One region of the Listeria sp. LM90SB2 genome, then DNA from elsewhere that is predicted to be linked to it. Evidence: a T-box and tRNA genes for the amino acid it is inferred to sense, from the RefSeq annotation. Region 1 holds a T-box; the other holds one or more tRNA genes.
The links. A T-box is a leader RNA that pairs with one kind of tRNA and senses whether it is charged. The one in region 1 lies ahead of leuS (leucine--tRNA ligase), so its partner is inferred to be a tRNA-Leu.
Positions count from the first base shown of each region.

Region 2: it has a tRNA-Leu gene. The T-box ahead of leuS (leucine--tRNA ligase) is inferred to sense a tRNA for this amino acid. The anticodon was not compared.

Region 1 is NZ_CP046449.1:1,704,013-1,713,854, forward strand. It holds gene GL301_RS08405 (PTS transporter subunit EIIC) at 1-761, opposite strand, end outside; gene murQ (N-acetylmuramic acid 6-phosphate etherase) at 774-1,664, opposite strand; gene GL301_RS08415 (MurR/RpiR family transcriptional regulator) at 1,805-2,656, opposite strand; gene leuS (leucine--tRNA ligase) at 2,744-5,155, opposite strand; T-box leader at 5,229-5,430, opposite strand; gene GL301_RS08425 (tRNA modification radical SAM protein MnmL/YtqA) at 5,559-6,524, shown strand; gene GL301_RS08430 (tRNA 5-(aminomethyl)-2-thiouridylate-methyltransferase MnmM) at 6,521-7,099, shown strand; gene asnB (asparagine synthase (glutamine-hydrolyzing)) at 7,121-8,986, opposite strand; gene metK (methionine adenosyltransferase) at 9,123-9,842, opposite strand, start outside.
Region 2 is NZ_CP046449.1:2,162,728-2,177,825, forward strand. It holds gene tsaB (tRNA (adenosine(37)-N6)-threonylcarbamoyltransferase complex dimerization subunit type 1 TsaB) at 1-8, opposite strand, end outside; gene tsaE (tRNA (adenosine(37)-N6)-threonylcarbamoyltransferase complex ATPase subunit type 1 TsaE) at 5-466, opposite strand; gene GL301_RS10660 (Lmo2079 family surface lipoprotein) at 571-1,716, opposite strand; gene GL301_RS10665 (hypothetical protein) at 1,850-2,230, opposite strand; gene crcB (fluoride efflux transporter CrcB) at 2,325-2,681, opposite strand; gene crcB (fluoride efflux transporter CrcB) at 2,671-3,060, opposite strand; gene GL301_RS10680 (GyrI-like domain-containing protein) at 3,166-3,792, opposite strand; partial or broken gene GL301_RS10685 (aminoglycoside phosphotransferase family protein) at 3,789-4,681, opposite strand; tRNA gene GL301_RS10690 (tRNA-Leu) at 4,813-4,896, shown strand; gene GL301_RS10695 (SpaA isopeptide-forming pilin-related protein) at 4,949-6,637, opposite strand; gene GL301_RS10700 (helix-turn-helix domain-containing protein) at 6,734-8,005, opposite strand; gene fepA (multidrug efflux MATE transporter FepA) at 8,641-9,972, opposite strand; gene fepR (efflux pump transcriptional regulator FepR) at 9,982-10,572, opposite strand; gene GL301_RS10715 (alpha/beta hydrolase) at 10,683-11,726, opposite strand; gene GL301_RS10720 (argininosuccinate synthase) at 11,941-13,155, shown strand; gene argH (argininosuccinate lyase) at 13,159-14,529, shown strand; gene betL (BCCT family glycine betaine transporter BetL) at 14,697-15,098, shown strand, end outside.

The DNA of each region.
Region 1 (9,842 bases):
AGTACGCACATTAACCAAACTGCTAATAATACGCCGATAATGCCACCCTGTCCGGCTACGATAGGATCCCCCGTGAAAATGTTTGTAATTGTATGTCCTTCTGCTAATCCGGAAAGCAATGTTATCCCAGCGATTCCACCACCGAGTACAGGTGTTCCACCAAATTCATTCGCGGTATTAATCCCTACATAAATAGCTAAGAAGGCAAATATTCCTTTATTAATAACTCCTAAAATATCAATATATTGAGTCCAAACAGCAGCATCTAAATTTCCAGCTGTTATATTATTAGAAATAATTGCTGCAATACCAGCAATTAATCCCGCTCCAACAAAACCCGGAATTAGTGGAACAAAAATATTAGAGATTGATTTTAGTAATCTTTTAAAACCAGATGAATTATTTTGTTTTGCTTTTAATTCAGCTTTTGTTTTGGATGCTTTTTCTTCGACTAATTCCTTACCAGTTTTTGTGCCGCTATCCAAATTTTCTTGAATCGTTTCGCCAATTTTAACACCAGCCATTTCTGCCATTGCGCCGGCCACTTTGTTCACAACTCCTGGTCCAACAATAATCTGTAAAGTATCATCTTCTACAACACCGATAACACCCGGAACTTTTTTTAATCCAGCTACATCAACAAGGTCACTATCAACTATCCCCAATCGAACTCGTGTCATACAATGTGCAATTCTTGAAACGTTTTCCATTCCACCGACATGAATAAATATTTGTTTTCCAATTTCTGCTTCTTTTGTCATTATTCCAGCTCCTTATTTTTGAATGGTGTTTCGAACAAACCCTTTTGCTTCACTTAATTTTTCTAACGCTATTTCTTTGGTTGAATTGGTTAAGATCATGACAATGGCAACTTTGACATGTTTTTCAGCTGCTTCATAAAATTTATTTGCTGTTTCGTAATCAGCCTCTGTAGCTTCCATAATAATTCGTTTAGAGCGCTCTTCTAATTTTTTATTTGTTGGTAAAACGTCCACCATCAAATTTTTATACACTTTTCCAATTCCAACCATTGAAGCTGTTGAAATCATATTTAATACTAGTTTCTGAGCTGTTCCTGCTTTTAACCTAGTAGAACCTGTTAAAATTTCCGCTCCGGTCACAACTTCTACGGCTATATCGGCGTGCGCTGAAATTTTTGCATTAGCATTACAAGAAATTGCTCCGGTTTTAGCCCCGACAGATTTGGCGTAATCAAGTGCGCCAATTACATAAGGCGTTCTACCACTTGCAGCAATACCAATAACAAAATCGTTTGCAGTTAACTTAATTTGCTTTAAGTCGTTTTCGCCAAGTATTTTTGAATCTTCCGCACCTTCTATTGCAGCTACAAAAGCTTTTTCACCACCTGCGATTAAGCCAATGACCTGCTCCTTTGAGACCCCGAAAGTTGGAACACATTCAGCTGCATCAAGTACTCCTAATCTTCCACTTGTTCCGGCACCAAGATAAATCAAACGGCCACCTTTTTGAAAGCACGAGATGACACCGCTTACAATTAACTCGATTTGAGGTAAGACCTTTTTTATAGCTATTGGAACTGTTAAATCTTCTTCATTCATTACTGCTAAAATTTCTTTTGGAGAAAGTGTGTCTAAGTCAATCGTTTTTTCATTTCGTTCTTCTGTTGCTAAATTCTCTAACATTTTAACCACTCCTTCCAACACAGTATAATATAAATGAAATAAAATTTCAATATATAATTTTAATATTAAAATTTTTATTTATAATTGCTAGTAAAAAAATAGGCAGTAGCTTTAATTATCAAGCTACTACCTATCTTCTTTTATTCTCTAAAACGATTCGTGGCCTCTCGAGAATGTTTAATTTGTTGAATCATTTCGTCGTAGTGATGGGATGCATAATAGTAAAATAAAATGTCAATTACTAGCAATTGCGCTTGTCTTGAACTTGTTGCTGTACTTCTAATTTCAGCTTCTGGAGCACGAGAAGTTTCTAAAGATAAATCTGCTTTTTCCTTCAGCTTATTGCTACCAAAACGTGTAAGACTAATAACAATGACGTTGTTCAGTTTGGCTTGATCAACGAGTTGCAAGACTTCTGATGTTTCTCCACTGTTAGAAATAGCAATAAAAACGGCTTTCTTCTTCCCCGTTGCAAAAGCCATTGCTAGAACATGTGCATCTTGCGTAGCTAAAACATGTTTCCCTGCACGCAGCCACTTTTGCGAAATATCTTCTGCTACTAACCAAGAAGCCCCGACCCCGTATGTATAAATAGTATCTGCTTCGCCGAGTAATTCGCATGCCTCTAAAACTTTGGCTTCATCTAGTTGGCTAGCCGTATCGTTCATCGTTTGAATCATGTTGGAAACTAGTTTTTCTGTGATGGTATGAAAATCTTCATTTGGTTCAATATCATAATAGCCTTTCTTTTGCGGTTGAGCCAAATCTAATGATAATTGTCTTTTTAGTTCTGGAAAACTTTGAAGTCCGATTGATTTACAGAAACGGATAACGGCCGCACCGCTTGCATCTGCTTTTTGAGCTAGTTTATGAATCGATGCAGTAGTTGTAAATTCTGGATTTGCTAATACTGCTTGGCCAATTTTTTTCTCTGACTTCGGCAAATCATTTAAAATACCTTCTATTCGATTGATAATACTACCATTACTCATTAACTTTTCTCCATTCCATTTTCCGTAATTATACCAAAAAATTGGTCAAAAATAAAACTGCCAGCCAGAAGCCAGCAGTTTCCATTATTAGTTCGCAACAATATTTACAAGTTTCCCTGGAACGACAATCACTTTACGGATTGTTTTGCCTTCTAGGTTTTCTTTCATTTTGTTGTCTTCTTGTGCAATTTTTTCTAATTCTTCTTTTTCGAGAGATTTGGCAACGGTGATTTTGCTTTTTACTTTGCCGTTTACTTGAAGTACGATTTCTACTTCATCTTCTACTAGTTTTGTTTCGTCGTATGTTGGCCAAGCTACGTAGCTGATTGTTTCGGTGTGACCTAGGATTTCCCACAATTCTTCTGCAAGGTGTGGTGCGATTGGTGACAAGAGTTGAACGAAACCTTCGACATATTGTTTTGGAATCGTATCTTGTTTATATGCTTCATTGATGAAAATCATCAGTTGCGAAATCCCGGTATTGAAACGCAGGTTTTCGTAATGGTTGGTAACTGTTTTCACCATATGATGATATGCTTTTTCTAAGTTAGCATTCGCATCAGTTGTCACTTTTTCAGCGAGTGTGCCTTCTTCAGTTACTAGCAAGCGCCAGATGCGGTCTAGGAATTTACGTGCACCTTCCAGTCCATTTTCGTTCCATGCAATCGAAGCTTCTAGTGGTCCCATGAACATTTCGTACAAGCGAAGTGTGTCTGCGCCGTATTTTTCTACTACTTCATCAGGGTTAACAACATTACCTCTTGATTTGGACATTTTTTCGTTATTTTCGCCAAGAATCATACCTTGGTTAAATAGTTTTTGGAAAGGTTCTTTTGTTGGAACTACACCGATATCGTACAAGAATTTATGCCAGAAACGTGCGTAAAGAAGGTGAAGCACTGCATGCTCTGCCCCGCCGATATAAACGTCAACTGGAAGCCATTCTGCTAGTTTTTCTTTGTCAGCAATTGCTTCGCTGTTATTTGGATCGATATAACGCAAGAAATACCAGCTTGAGCCAGCCCATTGTGGCATTGTATTTGTTTCGCGACGACCTTTTCGACCGTTTTTGTCTGTTACGTTTACCCAGTCATGCAAGTTAGCAAGTGGTGATTCGCCTGTTCCTGATGGTTTGATTTCTGTTGCTTTTGGCAGAAGTAGTGGTAGTTCGTCTTCTGGTACAAGCGTTGTTTCCCCGTCTTCCCAGTGAATAACTGGAATTGGTTCACCCCAGTAACGTTGTCTGCTGAACAACCAGTCGCGCAAACGATACGTGATTTTACGGCTACCAATGCCTTCTTTTTCTAGCCAATCAATCGCAGCGGTAATCGCTTCGGCTTTAGCTAGTCCGTTCAAGAAATCAGAGTTAATATGTGGTCCGTCGCCAGTGAATGCTTCTTTTGTCACGTCGCCGCCTTCAAGAACAGGACGAATATTCAAACCAAATTGTTGCGCAAATTCAAAGTCGCGTTCATCGTGGGCTGGTACGGCCATAATTGCACCTGTTCCATATTGAATCAACACGTAGTCCGCAATCCAAATTGGCACTTCTTCACCGTTGATTGGATTAATCGCATATGCTCCTGTGAAGACACCTGTTTTATCTTTTGCAAGGTCGGTTCTTTCCAGTTCGCTTTTAAGTTCTACTTGTTTTTTATAAGCTTCAACTGCTTCTTTTTGTTCTGGTGTTGTGATTTTTTCGATAAGTTCGTGTTCTGGTGCAAAAACGGTATATGTTGCGCCAAAAAGTGTATCTGGACGTGTTGTGAAAACATTAAACGTTTCATCGCTATCTTTAATTTTAAAAGTAACTTCTGCGCCTTCTGAACGACCAATCCAGTTACGTTGCATATCTTTAATATTTTCAGGCCAATCCACTAGATCAAGATCATCTAGCAAACGATCTGCGTACGCGGTAATTTTAAGCATCCATTGACGCATTGGTTTGCGGAAAACTGGGAAGCCACCGCGTTCACTTTTGCCATCGATAACTTCTTCATTGGCTAAAACAGTACCAAGTGCCGGACACCAGTTTACAGCGATTTCGGCTTCATAAGCTAAACCTTTTTCATATAGTTTTTCAAAAATCCACTGTGTCCATTTATAATATTCAGGATCTGTTGTATTGATTTCACGGTCCCAGTCGTAGGAAAAACCAAGTGATTTAATTTGGCGAGTAAAGTTGGCAATATTCAGTGCGGTAAATTCTTCTGGGTCGTTACCAGTATCAATTGCATATTGCTCTGCAGGAAGACCAAAAGCATCCCAACCGATTGGATGAAGGACGTTCTTCCCTTGCATTCGTTTCATACGAGACAAAATATCTGTTGCTGTATAACCTTCTGGATGTCCTACGTGAAGACCTGCTCCAGATGGGTAAGGGAACATATCTAGTGCATAGAAGTTATCTTTATTTTTATCTTCTGTTGTTTTGAAAGTGTTATGTTCACTCCAATATTGTTGCCATTTTGGTTCCATTTTTTTGTGATTAAATGTCACTTTACTCATCCTCTTTTCCTTAAAATATCGAATTTTGGCTACAAAAAAATCCCTACATCCCAACGGCTTATCGCCATGGGACGAGAGATGCTTCTCCCGCGGTACCACCCACATTAGTGTTTGACCACTCAACTTATCAATTCCTTAACGCGGAAAACGGGGATACACCCAAGCTCCATGGTAAGTTCATCCAGATTTTGTGACTGACTTGCACCAACCGTCAGCTCTCTTTACATCAAAATATGCAGATTACTACTCCAATTCATCGCTATTTCGCAAAATTCATTAGTCTTATTGTAGCTGAATTTCATTTTTTTAGCAAGCGGTCTGAAGATTTATCTAACTTTCGTAGTAAAATGTGCTAAAATGAATGGAGAATTTCATTTGAAGGAGTCTAAAACTAGTGAAACAAACGAATCCATTTGTATATAGCAATGATAATAAAAGATATCATACATGGAACTACTGCTTAAGAGAAGAATTTGGGCAAAAGACATACAAAGTGGCGCTTGATGGCGGCTTTGATTGTCCGAATCGTGACGGTACGGTAGCGCATGGTGGTTGTACATTTTGTAGCGCGGCTGGTTCTGGGGACTTTGCTGGCAACCGAGCGCTTGATTTAAAAGTACAATTCCAGCAAGTGCGCGACAAGATGCAAACGAAATGGAAAGACGGGAAATGTATCGCTTATTTCCAAGCTTTCACGAATACACATGCACCGGTTGCCGAGTTACGTGAGAAATTTGAAACTGTTTTGAATGAGCCGGGTGTAGTTGGGCTTTCGATTGCGACAAGACCGGACTGTTTGCCAGATGATGTGGTGGAATATTTAGCTGAGTTGAATGAACGTACTTATTTATGGTTGGAGCTTGGATTGCAGTCTGCTCATGATGAGACTGGCCGCTTAATCAACCGAGCGCATGATTATGATTGTTATCTAGAAGGAGTGCACAAACTGCAAAAGCACAATATCCGGATTTGTACCCACATTATTAACGGTCTTCCAAAAGAAACACCAGAAATGATGATGGAAACAACGCGGAAAGTAGTCGAAAGTGGCGTGGATGGTATCAAAATCCATTTGCTCCATTTATTAAAAGGAACGCCAATGGTAGAAGATTATAAAAAAGGTGACTTAGAATTTTTAACTCGGGATGGCTATGTAAACTTAGTCGCTGATCAACTAGAGATCTTACCGCCTGAGATGGTTATTCACCGGATTACTGGTGATGGTGGCGTAGATGATTTAATTGGCCCTGTTTGGAGTTTAAATAAGTTTGAAGTGTTGAATGCGATTGATGCAGAACTTGTTCGAAGAGATAGCTGGCAAGGGAAACACTATCAACCTGTGGAAGTGATTTCTGAATGAATTTAAGAGGCATTCTCCCCTTCGCTCATGATACGCTACGAAAAGTAGTTCGTCCTGGTGATTATGTGATTGACGCCACTTGTGGTAATGGACACGATACGCTTTTATTAGCGGAACTTGTTGGTATTAATGGGCATGTACTTGGATTTGATATTCAACAAATGGCTGTTGATGCGACGAAGGCTCGTTTAGAAAATGCGGGTGTTTCTTCGCAAGTGGAACTCGTTTGCGCTAGCCATGCACGTATCCCTGCGTACACATCCAGACCTGTTCGCGCCGCTATTTTTAATCTTGGATATTTACCAGGTGGCGACAAAGAAATTACAACAACCGCTGATTCGACGCTAGAAAGCATTGGTCATTTAATGCAGCTGCTCGAAGTTGGTGGCGTCGTTATTCTCGTTATATATCACGGCCACCCTGCTGGAAAAATCGAAAAAGATGCTGTTGTGACTTTTTGTGAAGCAATCCCACAACAAGATTTCCACGTTTTATCTTATCAATTTATTAATCAAAAAAATGATGCCCCATTCGTCATTATCATCGAAAAAAGAAAACCTAGACAGGCTAATTAATAGCTTTGTCTAGGTTTTCTTTTATTTTCCAAAATCGTATTTATCTGCTACGTATACATCATACCAAATCATGAAAATAACAACTGTCCAGATTTTACGACTGTAGTCGAATTTACCGGCACAGTGATCGTCTAGTAATCCTAGAACGTATTGTTTGTTAATTAAATGATCTGTTGGTGATTCTTTAATGATGTTTTTAACCCAAGCGTTCATTTCGTCTTTTAACCAGTGACGAATTGGTACTGGGAATCCTAGTTTACGGCGGTTAAGTACGTGTTCTGGTACAAATGTTGCTGCCGCTTTACGTAAGATATATTTTGTTGTTCCATTGGTTGTTTTCATTGTATCTGGAATATTTCTTGCCACATTGTACACTTCTTTATCAAGGAAAGGTACACGGACTTCCAGCGAATTAGCCATCGTCATGCGGTCAGCTTTGAGAAGAATATCTCCGCGAAGCCACGTATGAATATCAATGTACTGCATTCTTTCTACAGGATGATAATTCGTTGTTTCTGCATAAAATGGATCTGTAATGTTCGTATAGTCATGACCAGCTTGATATTTTGGAAGTAAAATTTGTTTTTCTTTTTCCGTGAACATTTTGGCGTTTCCGATATAGCGTTCTTCCATCGGAGTGGTTCCACGTTCTAAGAAACTTTTACCACGCATACCTTCTGGCATAATGCGCGCCACGCTATTTAGCATTGATTTAAATACGCTTGGCATTTTGTTAAACATCGCAAGGGAATTCGGTTCGTTATAAATGTTATAACCACCGAAAAGTTCATCTGCACCTTCACCGGACAATGCAACCGTTACTTGTTTGCGCGCTTCTCTTGATAAGAAGTAAAGCGGAATAGCAGCTGGATCAGCAAGTGGATCATCCATATGCCAAACAATTTTTGGTAATTCTTTCATATATTCTTCAGGTGAGATAACATAACTAATGTTTTCTACGCCAAGTTTGTCTGCTGTTTCTTTTGCGACATCGATTTCACTGAAACCATCGCGTTCAAAACCAACAGAGAATGTTTTGATTGCAGGATGATATTCTTTAGCAATCGCAGCAATAATCGATGAATCAATACCACCAGATAGGAATGAACCAACTGGTACATCAGAGCGCATATGCATTTTTACAGAATCGTACATTACGTCACGCACTTCTTTAATCCATGCGTCTTCTGATTTAGTTACTGGTGCAAAAGATGCTTTCCAATAAGTAGTAATTTCCATTGGTTGACCAATTTTCTTCGTGAACTGATGTCCTGGTTCTAAACGTTTTACATTTTTAGTTAAGGAATCTGGTTCTGGAACGAATTGGTAAGTCATATAGTTTTGTAATGAAACTTCATCCAATTCTTTTTCTTTTAAAGCATGTAGAATGGATTTCTTTTCAGAACCCATGAACAATTTGCCATCTTCTTCTGCATAGAAAAATGGTTTAATGCCAAATGGGTCGCGTGCGCCGTAAACAAGTTCTTCTTGTTTATCCCAAATAACGAAACCAAACATCCCACGAAGACGTTCTGCTGTTTTTTCTTTGTATTTCGCATATGTAGCGATAATTACTTCGGTATCACTTTCGGTTTCAAATGTCATTCCTTCAGCAACTAATTGCTCACGGAGTTCCACATAGTTATAAACTTCTCCATTAAAAATAATCCAGTAACGTTCATTTTCATACGTTAACGGTTGATGACCGTTTTCTACATCAATAATACTTAAACGGCGGAAACCAAACTGCACGTGATCATCTGTGAAGTATCCTTCATCATCTGGCCCACGGTGCGTAATCATACTGTTCATTTGTCTAAAGGTTTCTTTATCAGCGCCAGTAATTTCTGTAATGCGGTCATGTACGCATCCTACAAATCCACACATGGTAACATTTCTCCTCTATATAGATAATCATTTTATCTTTTTTTCACAACGTCTATCATATCATAACTAGACTTTCTTTGCACTGTTTAGGAAAGAAAAAAACCGAACATTCCTTACAAGAAATGTTCGGTTAAGCTTATTTTACGATTAATTTTTTTAAGGCTTCTGCTTTATCGGTTCTTTCCCAAGGTAAATCAAGATCGCTACGGCCAAAATGACCAAATGCAGCTGTTTGACGATAAATTGGGCGACGCAAATCAAGCATATGAATTATCCCAGCTGGGCGTAAATCAAATAGCTCATTAACGCCATCAATTAATTCTTGTTCTGAATAGTCACTTGTTCCATATGTGTCAATCGAAATGGAAACTGGACGAGCAACTCCGATAGCATACGCGACTTGTACTTCTACTTTTTTAGCAAGTCCTGCAGCAACGATATTTTTAGCTACATACCTTGCAGCATAAGCGCCCGATCGGTCAACTTTGGTCGGATCTTTACCGGAGAACGCTCCCCCGCCGTGACGCGCATAACCACCGTATGTATCCACGATAATTTTACGCCCAGTTAAGCCCGCATCGCCAAGAGGACCACCAATAACAAAGCGACCAGTTGGATTAATAAAGTATTTCGTATCTTCATCTAAGAAAGAGGCATCAATCACTTCTGGGAAAAGGTACGTGTGCAAGTCTTTTGCGATTTGCTCTTGCGTAATGTCCGGATGATGTTGCGTCGAAACAACAATTGTATCAATCCGAACTGGTTGATTAAATTCATCGTATTCCACCGTTACTTGTGTTTTCGCATCGGGACGCAAGTAGTCTAATTTATTTGTTTTACGTAATTCTGTTAACTT
Region 2 (15,098 bases), 460 kb from region 1:
AGTATCATTTCCCAAAAACCTCCATTGCAAGTTGCTCATATCTTTCTCCAACTGGCTTCACAACCAATTTACGCGTATTCTCATCTATATGAAAAAGCTGAATTTCCAAGTATTCTTCTGGCAAATCTTCGCGAACAAACTGCGCCCACTCAACCACGCTTACACCTGCTCCGTAGAAATACTCCTCCAAACCAAGTTCATCAGCCGAAGCATCTTCCAAACGGTACACGTCCATATGATAAAGTGGCAAGCGTCCTTTCTTATATTCACGAATGATTGTAAATGTCGGACTTTTAATCATTTGCGGAATCAAAAGACCTTCACCGAGACCTTTGGTAAAAGTAGTTTTACCCGCGCCGAGATCACCTTCAAGCAAAATCACATCTCCAGCTGTCAATTGTTCACCAAGTTGTTTTGCGCGAAGCCTTGTCTCTCTTTCACTTGTCATTATCAATTCGAATTCCATTACCTCACCCGTCCATCATTTTCTCTACATATCATACCACAAAGCCGCGCCAAAATAAAAATCAAAAAAACGCAACGACCTAAGTCGCTGCGTCTTTCGATTGATTAATAATTAGTTCCACTTATATCCATTCCGCCATACATTTTTGCTGTTACATCTGTGATGATTTTATTTAGCTCTTCGCTAGAAATAACTTCATCTTTTGTAGGAAAATCTTCAATTGGAACAAATTCTTCTGCTTTTGTTTTCACCGTAAAGCTAATAGACTCAGGAGCGCTCGCATCAGATTTATCTTCTATTTTTGTTTGAAGAGTAAGTGTATCTAAGCTGTTCTCTTTTCCTGATTTTACAGTAAGTTTATTATTAATTAAGTACGTTTTATTTTCTTTTAATTCTTTCGCAGCATCTGTTAAACTCGATTTCATTTCTGTATACGTGGAATCAAAATCTGTTACTGCATCTGAACCTTGGCTTTCTGCAATAACTTTAAGATCTGCTTTTACTTTTTCATCATCCATTAATTTAGCTACTTGGTTCATCAAGTTCGCGATATCGGCGTTTTTAATCGTAACGCTAACAGTACCATCATCCGCTTCTTTAAAACGATCTTTTTCTAAGCCCGTGAAATAAGTATCAACTAATTTTATCGCTTTTTTGTTTAAATCTTTCGTCGCTGCTTCAATTTCTTTCGTATCTACAGCTGTTTTTGCCTCTGGTTGATCTGTTAATGAACTGGTTAATTCTTCAGTACTAAGATATTTATTTTTTAGATCAGGGTAGTCGGTGTTAATTTTAGACCACATACCACCAGTCGCTTGATCTAAATAACTAAGTAAAGAAGCATCTGGCTCTACAATGGTTTTAAGTGGAATATAGGCATTTCCCGTTTTACTATCTACTAAAAAATCTAAATCCATTGAAATTGGTAGTAAGTTATTCGTTGATGTTACATTGAATTTTGCTTCTGATTTGTTTGCTTTCTTGTCAGTTGATGTTGTTACAGAAAGCTTAATGTCTTTTAAAATCCCCATCGTTTGAGCACTTGGGTCGGTGCTTGAAACATTGATATCATTTACAGCAAATGAAGTTGTATATGTAGATTGATCAGGTACATTCATCCCATTTTTCATTGTTTGAACAAATTTACCTTGTGGTGTTTTTGCTGCTTTTTCTTCCGCGCTTTCCCCACAAGCGCTAATTACTAATACTAAAGCTAACAAAATTGATAATAAAATCCCTTTTTTCATGATTCTCCTCCTAGGTGATTAATACATTAAAATTAACACACTCTAAGGTCTGAAAACAAGAGAATTTACAATAGTTCATTAGTCTGACACAAATTCCTATAAAAAAAGCGTTCCTTTTAGAAAGGCACGCTCGCTTTTATTTTGGAGTCACTTTTAAAGATGTAGCATTTTCAGATACTTTTCCAGGGGCGGGTGAAGTAATATTTGAACCTTGTGGAAATACAGCTCTAACAGTATCTTCCTCTTTGATATCAGCAAGTTTCATTGCTTTTCCAGTGGTCGCATTTGTTACGGCAGTATTGCTACTCACTGTAATCAAGACTTCACTTGCGTAATTGTTTTTTTCACCACTCCACGTTAATGTCCCATTGACTGTCAACTCATTATTATTCTCTAACAAACTAGTATCCGTTACTGTTCCGTCAAGGACTAAAGCAGGCACTTCTGCTTGATTACAACCCGCTAAAAATAGTACCACTAGTAAAACCGGCAATATTACCTTTTTAAAACCTGTCATCGCTCTCTCTCGTCCTCTCTGAAGCTTATCGTTCTTTCTAGCATAGCATTTAGCAGAAATACAGGCAATTGTTTTCTTGTTTCTTAAACAATTCTTATACACCAAGCATCAAACCGAGAAAAGCAGCTATTAAGCCAAACACATAGGTACAACCTAGATAAGAAAATAATACACGATAATTCGTCTTCCATTTTAATTCCATACTTTCCACTTTAAACGTAGAAAAAGTCGTATATCCTCCCATAAATCCTGTACCTAAAAAAAGTTGCCAAACCGGTCCAAGAGCAGAGGAAACAAGAAAACCTAATAAAAATGAACCAGTAATATTAATAAAAAAAGTCGCAAAAGGAAAGTTTGTTTTCCATTTACTTTTGACCAATACAGAAATTCCATATCGTAGCATCGCACCAAGAGCCGCTCCAAATCCTACAAGTACGAAATTAACTAACACGATGCTCACCTCGATTCAAAAGCTTATTGCTAAGCATCCGCCCAAACTTCACCATAATAAGCCCACCAATGAAACTAGCTAACACATAGCTAACCGCAAATAACCATGCGCCACTTTGCACTAGTTGAATTGTGTCTACACTAAAAGCCGAGAAAGTCGTAAACGCGCCAATAAAACCAGTCCCAATCCCGTTCAAAATTACCAATGAAATACGAGATTTTTCTGCCAAAAATTGCATAAGAAAAGCCAACAAAAAACAACCTATTAAATTAACTGCTAATGTCGCAGAAGGAAAATCCCCGCCACCAAGCCACAAGTTCATTGCATATCGGCACATACCACCTAATGCGCCAAAAACCCCTACATATAAAAAATACATCTCCAAGACCCCACTTCACAAAAAAACTACCCTGAAATATTTGTATTCCGGGCAGTCGCCTTTGTCCTATTTCTACTATACTATAACGCAAAACATTCCAATTATTCAACTCACTGGAAGTCGAAGGATGGTCTTCATTTTTTCTGGGTCCACTTTACGCGGATCACTCAAATAAATTTCGTGGTGTTTACGAACAGCCCCTGTATCATTATGAAGTCCTTCTGTTTCCATGAATTGGTGCATTTCCGCGACCGTTTTCACTTCTTCACTAAAAGGACCAATATGCATCATCTGCACACATTCTCCTTCTTCAAAACGAACCAATTTTACGTGACTCGTATCAAGATCAGGCTTTTTCTTCTTAGCAACCTCTTTCGCCCATTCCAACACTTCTTCGGTGACAAAGTCCGGTTGTCTAAGAATGGATGTCCAAAGCCACGCATCTCTATCCTTTAAATCAAACCTCTCTTCAGACCACCAAAAACCTTCCAGCGGCGGTACAACAAAATCCGTGTAACCATCCAGACGCGTCTCGCCCATCTTGCTCATTTTAATCGTGTACGCAATCGCATAAAGAGACTGCACTGCTTTTTGATACGCCTCACCGTCCGGATCACCTTTCCCATCCACCATCAAAAAATTCATTTCCGGAACAAAAATACGCTCTGGCTTCCTTTTAGGAGCGTAGAATTTCTTCTCTTCTTTTTTAAAATCAATTTTCTTTTCAGTCATTTGAATTCCTCCTCGTTCATCCAATTCGGCACTATCCTTTGAAAATTATCGTGACTAGCGACCGTCTTTGCTGCATAATCCATCAACTTTTTAAAATTACGAGATTCATTTTTTGCTGCCCAATTAACAGCCGAAGTAATATGCATCGCCGTGTAAAGCGCGTAAAGATTCCAAAAATCCGTAACTTCTTCTTTATCAATATAGCCTAAAATATTTCCTCGTGCAAAAGGTATACTGACCTCTGTTGTAAAAAAGCCGATTTTAGCTAGATCAAATAAAGGATCGCCGAACTCTAACCGATTAAAATCAATTAGCCCCACAAACTTTTTGTTGTTTAAAATAATATTCGCTGGATGAAAATCTCCATGTTGTAAACAAATCGGTCTATTTTTTAATCTAGCTATATTCTCATTAACAAACTTTTCGGTGTCTGTTAAAAAAAAGCTGTTATTTCTAATTCTTTTAATTCCTTCACTTTTCGTTCAAATTTAACCGTTTGAAAATCCAACCAGTTCATTTTTGGTATAGCAAGCGGGATTTTATGAACTTCTCGTAAAATTCCCCCTGCTGAAAAACCAGCTTTTAACTGTTCTGAATGAGATAAACGGGTCATGCCAATTTCTGCGTCTTCGCCTCGCAAATAACTAATAATCATATAGCCTTCTCTTTCGATAAAGCCGAAATCATATGCTTTTGGAACAAATGGAGTTTGAGAATCTAATGCTTGGATTATTTTAAACTCTTGCTCCCTTTCTTGAAGTAAATCTATAGGAAAAACACGAACAAGGTAAGTTTCATCCACCTGGTATTTCCTATCAACAGAAAAGCCTTTGTTTATTTCCGAAATCACTTTCGCATTATGCAACATTTTTAGTTGTGTCACATCCATAATCAGCTCTCCTCCTATAAATTCACTATTCTTCATTATACAAGAATACGCTTACTTTTTTCCAATTATCTTCGTAGAATTTGTTGACAAAATAACAGAATCAATATTATAATTAGTTTTGCTACGCATACGCGGTCGTGGCGGAATCGGCAGACGCGCTAGGTTGAGGGCCTAGTGGGGTAAAACCCGTGGAGGTTCAAGTCCTCTCGGCCGCATCAATAAAAAAATTCCAAGGTTAGAAGCTAACCTTGGAATTTTTTTGTATTTTTAATATCTTCTATAAACAAATAACCCGCTAGCTACGACAATAAGCAATCCTATAAAAATTGTTGAGCTATTTGAACTATCGCCCGTTTGTGGTAGAGCAGTAATTTTTGTCGTTTCTCCACTTACCTTCACCACTGTACTTCCCTTTGTTGGAGTCGGTTTTTTAGGTACCATTATTTTATTATCACTAAAAGTAATATTAATAGTTTTTTGAGGGTTAAATGGTATCGTTACGCGAATTTCTTTGGTTGATTTTTCATAGCCAGGTGGTGCTGTTGCTTCCGTTATGACATAAGTTCCGGGTTGTAAGTTTTCAGCAAGAGCATAACCTTTACTATTTGTAGTTACTTTTTTTAATGTCGTTCCATCTGTTGACTTTACGTCGAAAACGGCATTTGCTAGACCTTTTTTATTCGCTTCATCTTGTTTAAAAATAGTAATTGATCCTGTTTTCTCAACGTTTTGAAAAGTGAGTTTGACAGGATTTGTATCGCCGTACGTGATAGTGAATGTTTTTGGTGTTGGGTTCTTCTGATAACCAAGAGGTGCTGTAACTTCGGTTGCTGTATACTTCCCTGGTGGCAGCCCTTCCGCTGTCCCTGTACCATTTTGACCAGTCGTTATTTTCGCCACTTCTGATTGAGAATTATCTTTAATGGCATAAACCGCTCCACTCAGCGCCTTATCTCCTGAAAATTTTTGAATTTCCACTTTACCATTCGTCGTTATTCCCGCATCCATATCAAAATTCTCACTTTTTAAATTAGGTACATTTACTGAAGCTATCCCTGTTTTATCTGGCTTGGAATTAAGCGTCGTATCATTGCCTTGATTTGCTTTTGAAAAAATAAAATCATTATTCGGTAGGGTAAATTTCACTTGATAGTCCCCCGGCAAAACATCTGTGAATAAATAAGAGCCGATATTATTCGTGGTCGCACTTTCTTTAAACACACCATCTTTCGTTAATAAATCTACCTTTACGAAAGGAGCAGGTTCTTCGCTATCTTGTTGAATACCATCCCCATTAAAATCGTACCAAACAACATCGCCAATTTTTGCGCCATTTACATTAATATACAACTGAATATCATCCAAAAAATTTCCGCTGGTAAGTGAGCCACTTGCTGTTGAAATAGGATTGAAAGTTAGCCTTGTGATAGTCTGTCCTTCAGGCACTATATAATTCCCTTCAAAACTCCCCCATGTTTCTCCATCAGAAACTCGCGACACTTCGGTTTGACTTTCTGGTGAGCCAATAAGTAAATCAGCCGTGTCTACCCCCATGCGCCCCCGGTGTGAGAACTTCCAAGTTAAATTGGAACCTGGGATTGTCCGAATGTCTTGATAAACTGGACCAATACCATCCGAGTTTAATTCAATAAAATTGTTTCCAGAAAAAGCAGGCACATTGTATCCATTACCATTTTGCCATACTTCAATATTCCCAGTTGGATTAGTTGTTCCCCAGGCCTCTACACCTTTTTGATTTACTTGCCAAACATTTGTCGTACCAGCATCTACACCATAATCCTCGATATCAACATCTTCAAAATCATTATTTTTAATGGCCCATTTTAATTGCCAACCATTTGAAGATGTTGGAGAAGCTTGCACTTTTTCAGAAGTGCTCCCAATAATAAGTAAGACAATTAGAATAAACAAACTACCTATTAATTTTTTTTGCATGCTTTCTCCCCCTTTTTCGCCCTAAACCTAACACCTTTAATTACCCGCAAAAAAGCAAAAGAAAACAGCCAGTATAACAACTAGCTGTTTCTAATATTAAGACAAAATATCGTATGCCATTTTATATTTCGTTGATTTGGCGAAATGTTTACTTGCATGCTTTTTCACTCGTTCAATTAATGCTGGATCATTTGATGCGTTAATTTTTTTCAGTAATTGTATCATTTTCTTTTCATAACTTACTTGCTCATCCTGTTGATATAAAAGCAATATTTCGGTGTATTCCATAAAGTAATTCAGTTCTTGTACTCGCTCAACTACTGTATTCATCAGCCCCATTAATGAAGTTGCTTCTTCAACAAAACCTTTTTCCGCAAAAATAACCATCAGTTCTGTTATAACTAGGTAATCGTTGTTGTTAAAGCTTATATTAGTCGTTTTGTAGGCCATTATTTCTTTATACAAACAGGTTATTTTTTCATAAAATAGCGTCTCATTTCCCTCAATATTTTCAATTTCTGCCATTTTTAACTGAACGACGAAATAATAGATTTTTTTAGCTTCTGGATATTTGGAAAAGTACTTTTGTGCTTGTTTAAATCTGTATTTTGCCTCACCAATAAAGCCAATTTGAAAATAAATGTAACCGTAGAAATAAAGAATAGAGACAAAACGTTCCTGCTCTTCATCCTTTATTAAATCCCACGCTTGCTGGATATGTCCAAGTGCGGGTTCATAAATACTTTGGCAAATATAATTAATGCAGATGCACACATGAAAAACAGTGAGAAAATTTTTATTATCAGTGAGAGCAACACACTTTTCCCAGTACTCCACTGCTAATTGATAATTACACGTTGCATGAGAATGTTTTACTGCCTGACCGTAATAATAGTAGGAAAGCAATTGGGGCGGGAAAGCATTTTCCACTCGTTTTTCTGCGTTCTTTAAATATTTAGCTTCCACTTCTTCCGCTCTTGAAAATTTCCAAGTCTTATAATAAAATGCCACCTGTAAACAATAAAAGCTAAGTTCGACAGCTGGTGATTCGTGCTGCAGCTCTACATTTTCCGCTATTTTCTTTAATCTACTTTCTATTTCTTTAGGATTAGAACAAACCAATAGTTTAAAAATCTCATCCAATTCTTTCAAAAGTGCTCTATTCTCTTCATCTTCGCTCATCAATAACACTTCTTCCGGTATTTCTAACCTTCTTGCTATGTGTATCAACGTTTCCAAAGAAGCAACTTTAATACCATTTTCTATATTTGCTAAATAAGGAACAGAGATAATTCCTTGCGCTACGTCTTTTAATGTCAGCTGTTTCTCTTTACGAATATTTTTAATTCGCAAACCGATTAAGTTCATGATGTCACCGCCGTTTTTTCAATATTTTCCTCTTAATTATAAACATTTCGAAATGGAAAACAACTACTTTTTCCAGCTACTTTTTTGCTTTCATTTTTATATTTTCTAAAAAAGCTTGTTAAATTAGCTTTTTTAAACTACTAACCTAAAGCGTTCGCCCTTACATAGAAAACGTTTTAGATCAAAAAAAGCATGATTGCTCTTGGACCTAAAACGTTTTGTTATATTTGCTCCTGTATAGCTATTTTGAAAAAAGCTTCACTAATTTGCCATAATCATCGCTGTGGATTTTTTGTTGTCCGGCATAGGTGAAATAAAAATTTTCCTTTTGAATTCCTAAATTTCACCTAATACCGACATTTTATTACTTCTTAGTTTGCTCCCACATGCAAACTACTCCGTTAATAAAACAACAAGTTTTATAGACTCTATCCCTTATCGAATCTATAAATTTTCTCTACACATTCCCTTTTAAAACCTGTCTACGCAAAAACGGAAACGTAGATTTTCATTTTACCATTCAAATTCAATTAATCTCTAAAAAGGAAAATTCATCTTACTTCCACCTTTTTCAAGTCCATATTTAGTATTAATTTCCTAAAAAGACGAAGATATCATCTATCTTTGTCTCATTTTTATTTAAATAGAATATGTTTTTTCTTCATATAGAATATGATGGATGCTGCTACAATCATTTCTGAAATTGGAATTGCTAGCCAAACGCCCGGGATACCAATGATTGGTGGCAACACTAATAGGAAGATGACCATGAAAATAATCTCACGCGATATCGTTATCCATGTAGCCATTTTTACCTTGTCCGATGTTTGGAAATAGGTCATCATAACAAAGTTGAAGCCCATGAACAGATAAGCTGTATAGAATAATTTGATACCGTTACTTGCTAAATCTTTAATTTCCGGGCTAAAGTTCCCGAACATCGAAACGAGCAAGTTGGAACCGAAGAGACCAACGAGCAAAAAGCCTACTCCAGTGCTGAACGCTACCATAATCGCAATTTTCAACGTTTCTATTTCTTTTTGTCTAGCTTTCGCGCCCCGATAATAACTAATAAGTGGTTGAATCGCGGACCCCATTCCAAGGAACAGCATCAAAATCACACTGTGCGTATAATTGAGTACCGAGAACGCCGCCACACCAGCAGTCCCAGCAATAGCCGCAATCGAAATATTATAACCTAGCGTAAATACAGACACCCCAACTTCCGCTAAAAAGCTCGGTAAGCCAATTGCTAAAGTTTTCTTGAAAAACGCTTTGTTCCAGTCCACTTTGACAAATTTTAAACGACTTGATTTTTTGAAGAAATGGGTAATTAAAATGAGTACACCGATAATGATTGCAATCATCGTAGCAAGCGCAGAACCCGTAACGCCCCATTCGAATACAAATAAGAATAAATAGTTCAAAATAACATTACTGATTGCTGTTACAATAAGCGCAATCATCGATAAATTAGGATCGCCATCGTTACGTACAAAAATACTTAAAATATTTTCTAGTGTAAGCGCAAATCCAAATACGAGCAGGATATTCATATACTCGAGCACATAACCAATCGTATCATCATTCGCACCTAAAAAATAAGCTAATGGTACTTTAAAAATAAACGCTATAATTCCAATAATAACAGTGATTGAAACAACAGCTAGAATCGCATTGGTGAAAATCGTTTGAGCTTTCGCGACATTTTTCTCCCCAATCGCAAAGGAAAACTGAGTCGCAGCACCAATCCCAATCCAAATAGAAATCGCTGTAAAAATCGTAAATACAGGCACCGCTATATTTATGCCAGCCAGCGCCACTCCGCCGAGCTTATGCCCAACAAAAATTCCATCAATCACAATATTTAAAGACATTAACAACATTCCCACTAAGGAAGGAATTAAATATCTAAAGTAAATCTTTTTAACTGAATCTGTTTCTAAAATTTCCATATTTTTTGCCATACTACACCTCTAATTCAAAGCTTTTAGCGTAATTCCTCTCCAGAAAATTTGCCATAAAGCTGTAATTTTCTTTTCCGTTCTTTCTGGGTCGTTCACGTACACAATGTCTACGATAACTGCGTCGAGAATTCCCATATAAGCTTCTTTCATCGTTTCCACATCTTGCATTGGAATTAACTTTTGCTCCATCCAATTGCTAAATAAATTAGTAAATTCATGTTCCATTTGTAGCACATTCTCGGTAATATCTGCTTGGACCACTTCATACAAATGCTTCGGCGGATAAAACCCGTAACGCAACCAAAATTGATAGGCCTCGTCCGTATCGTATAATTCCTTCACACCAAAAAGTAAACTAGACAAAACAAGATCTGGTCTGGATAAATCACTATCCCGAAGTTTTGCCCGGTAGTAATCTATTTCTGTTGATTTCGCGTCCTTCATAATGGATAAAAACAAATCATCTTTATCTTTAAAATGAGAATAGATGGATTGTTTCTTCAGCCCCACAACCCCTGCAATATCAGCAAGCGATGTTCCTTCAAAACCGTTATTAGCAAAAAGTGTCAGTGCAGCTTGTTTGATTTCTTCTTTTCTCATCATTCCACTCCTCTCGCAAAAACTGACGACCGTTCGTAAGTCATTCTCTCACGAAAAAATTTCTTTGTCAACAAAAAAATCCACTCTAATAAAAGAGTGGATTCATGGATTTATTTTTCTTCTAAAAACTCGCTAATCAATTCGTATGTCTCATCGGTCGCTTCTGAGTTAGTTGTCATGAAGCCATGTGGAACTTTTTCAAAGCGTTTGGCAAATACTTCTACGCCGGCGTCTTTTAATTTCTTCGCATATGCTTCCCCTTGATCTCTAAGTGGATCAAATTCAGCAGTCGCAATAAATGTTTTTGGAAGTCCGACTAAATCTTTGCTACGTATTGGTGCAACGAGTGGATCGTATTTACGATCGCTTGCATTCGCAATATATAATTTAAAGAATTTATCTAATGATTCTTTCGTAAGCACGTAGCCTTCTGCAAATTCATCCATTGAAGGATAAAGAACAGACGCATCACGACTGAAAATATCTGTCGCTGGATAAAGTAAAATTTGAGCAGTGATATTTGGTTTACCTTTTGATTTAGCAATTTGAGTCACAACGGTTGCTAAGTTTCCTCCTACGCTATCTCCTGCAACGATAATGTCTGAGGATTTAGCTCGCAAGCTAGTACGATGATTTTGAACCCATAGTAGCGCGGCATAGGCATCTTCCACTGCTGCTGGGAATGGATTTTCTGGAGCAAGTCGGTAATCAACAGTAACAACGCGAGCGCCTGTTGTTTGAACAAGTTTTCTGGCAATCGCGTCATGCGTTTGCAGTCCGCCTAGAACAAATCCGCCACCATGATAGTAAACGATAATTTCAAAAGGTCCGTCTTCTTGCGGCGTATAAATTCTAATTGGAATTTTGCCAGCCGGGCCATCAATTTTTTTATTTTCAACATCGCCAATTTCGATATCTTTTGCTGAAGGTAATGCTTTTGTCGCTAGTCTCATATATTTATATCGCGAATCTACGTCGGATAACGGTGAAGTGTTTTTCACAAATTCCTGTGAAGCTTCATCTAAATTCTCCAGTACCTCGGGATTATATTCTTTTTTCCCAACCGCTTTTTTGTAAATAAAGAAAACGATTAATAATGGAAGTAGAATGATCCCAGCAAAACCGATAGCGATCCATTTTATTGTATTTTTCACATTCGCTCAACTCCTTCAATATAACTTCATTAACAAGTATAGCAGTTTTATGAACAGGAACCAATTTATTACTATTTGAAATGATTATTTTTATTTAAAAATGTATTTTTAAGCATAATTATGAATAATCCAAAATAAAAAGGTTGATATATAAAAGCATCAGTGTTAATATAAATACAAATGTTTGTATATTTATGAATAGGGGATGTTTACAATGGCGAAAGAAAAAATCGTATTAGCTTACTCAGGTGGGTTAGATACTTCTGTGGCAATTCAGTGGTTAGTAGAATCAGGTTATGAAGTTATTGCATGTTGCTTAGATGTTGGTGAAGGCAAAAATTTGGATTTTATTAAAGAAAAAGCCATTACTGTTGGAGCAAGTGAATCCTACACGATTGATGCAAAAGAAGAATTCGCGGAGGATTTTGCGTTAATTGCCCTTCAAGCCCACGCATATTATGAAGGAAAATATCCGCTTATTTCCGCTTTAAGTCGTCCGTTAATTGCGAAAAAATTAGTAGAAGTAGCTCGTCAAGAAGGTGCCTCTGCTATCGCTCATGGTTGTACTGGTAAAGGAAATGACCAAGTTCGGTTTGAAGTAGCGATTCATGCACTTGCTCCTGATTTAAAAGTTGTTTCCCCTGTCCGTGATTGGAAATGGTCTAGAGAAGAAGAAATCAATTACGCCAAAGAACATAACATCCCTGTTCCAATTGATTTAGATAATCCTTTCTCGATTGACCAAAACCTTTGGGGTAGAAGTAACGAATGTGGGGTGCTTGAAAACCCATGGACAACACCACCAGAAGCAGCTTACGACTTAACAGTGAGTTTAGAAGACGCACCAGATACGCCAGATATTGTTGAAATTACGTTTGATGCCGGTATTCCAATTTCTCTAAATGGAGAAAATATGAGCCTAGCAAATTTAATCCTTACTTTAAATGAAATTGCTGGAAAACATGGTGTCGGTAGAATCGATCATATCGAAAATCGTTTAGTTGGCATTAAATCACGTGAAGTATATGAATGTCCGGCCGCAGTCACTTTGATTACTGCACATAAAGAATTAGAAGATTTAACTTTTGTTCGTGAAGTGGCACATTTCAAACCTATTATCGAACAAAAAATCAGCGAAACAATTTACAATGGCCTATGGTTCTCACCTTTGACAGAAGCATTAGTTGCTTTCTTAAAATCCACGCAAAAATTCGTGAACGGAACGATTCGTGTAAAACTGTTTAAAGGCCATGCCATTGTGGAAGGAAGAAAATCACCAAATTCGCTTTATGATGAAAACCTAGCGACTTACACGTCTTCCGATACATTCGACCAAGATGCAGCAGTTGGTTTCATCAAGCTTTGGGGATTACCAACGAAAGTAAGCGCAGAAGTTAATTCAAAAGTGACAATAACAACTGAGGTGTAAAAAATGGAAAAACTATGGGGCGGACGTTTTCAAGGGAAAAGTGAAGCATGGATTGACGATTTTGGTGCTTCGATTTCTTTTGATCAAAAAATGGCAAAAGAAGACTTGGCGGGAAGTTTAGCGCATGTCGCTATGCTCAGCAAATGCGGAATTATTCCTGCTTCAGAAGCAGCTGAAATTACGGCCGGATTAAAAATCCTCCAAGAAAAATTAGCGCTTGGTGAGCTCGAATTCAGCACAGTTAACGAAGATATTCATTTAAATATCGAAAAACTATTGCACGAGGAAATCGGCCCAGTCGCTGGAAAACTTCATACGGCGCGCAGTCGGAATGATCAAGTTGCAACAGACATGCATTTGTATTTAAAACAAGCCGTAGCAGAAATTATTCAGTCATTAAAACATTTACGCGTGGTGCTAGTCCAAAAAGCGGAGGCGAACGTCGAAACGATTATGCCTGGCTATACACACTTGCAACACGCCCAACCCATCTCTTTTGCACATCATTTATTAGCTTACTTTGGAATGTTTACACGGGATTTGGAGCGTTTAGAAGAAAGTGTCAAACGGATTGATATTTCACCGCTCGGTTCTGCTGCGCTAGCTGGGACGACTTTTCCGATTGACCGGGCGTATAGCGCTGAATTACTTGGCTTTTCTGCTGTTTATGAAAATAGTTTGGACGGCGTGAGTGATCGTGATTTTATTATTGAGTTTCTTAGTAACAGTTCTATCTTAATGATGCATTTATCGCGTTTTTGTGAGGAACTGATACTTTGGACGAGTCATGAGTTTCAATTTGTCGAGTTAACGGACGCTTTTTCAACGGGAAGTTCTATTATGCCGCAAAAGAAAAATCCAGATATGGCTGAGTTAATTCGCGGTAAAACTGGCCGGGTTTACGGAAACCTGTTCGGCATGCTAACGGTTTTAAAAGGTCTCCCACTCGCTTACAATAAAGACTTGCAAGAAGATAAGGAAGGCATGTTTGATACGCTTGAGACGGTTCAAACATGCTTAGATATTTTCGCAGGAATGATTGAAACGATGAAGATCAACACAGAAATAATGGAAGAATCGACACAAAAAGATTTTTCCAATGCGACGGAACTAGCAGATTATTTAGCGAAAAAAGGCGTTCCATTTAGAGAAGCGCATGAGATTGTTGGGAAATTGGTGCTTGAATGTACGCAAAATGGGATTTATTTGCAAGATGTAGCGCTTAGCCACTATCAGGAAATAAATCCACTTATTGATGATGATATTTACGTGGTGCTTTCCTCTAAAACTGCCGTGCAAAAAAGAAATTCTTACGGCGGGACTGGATTTGATCAAATTAAAGTTGCTCTCGAAAACGCGAAAAAAACATTGTAAAACTAACTGGGATGCTGAATGGCGTTCCAGTTTTTTGCTGACTTCTCCCCCTTTTTCCTCTTACATGATTTGTCAGAGCACTACTTTTTTTGTTACTATTAAAAAGAATGTTACCTTTTTGCTAACATGGGGAAATAGATACAGAGAATATAAAGGGAAGTGATGTATTGAAAAAATTAACAAGTGTTTTTTGGGGATCGGGTTGTCTTGTTTTATTAGCCGTTTTATTTGGAGCCTTTTTGCCAAAACAATTTGAAGCTTTTACAACCAATATCCAAAAATTTCTAACAAGTAATTTTGGTTGGTACTATTTAATTGTTGTAGCGATTATTATTATCTTCTGCTTGTTTTTAGTTTTAAGTCCGATTGGCTCGATTCGCCTCGGAAAACCTGGTGAGGAACCGGGGTATAGTAATAAGTCTTGGTTTGCGATGTTGTTTAGTGCTGGAATGGGAATTGGCCTCGTTTTCTGGGGTGCAGCTGAGCCGTTATCTCATTATGCGGTCCAAGCTCCTGGCGGTGAAGTCGGCACGCAAGCAGCGATGAAAGATGCGCTTCGCTATTCATTC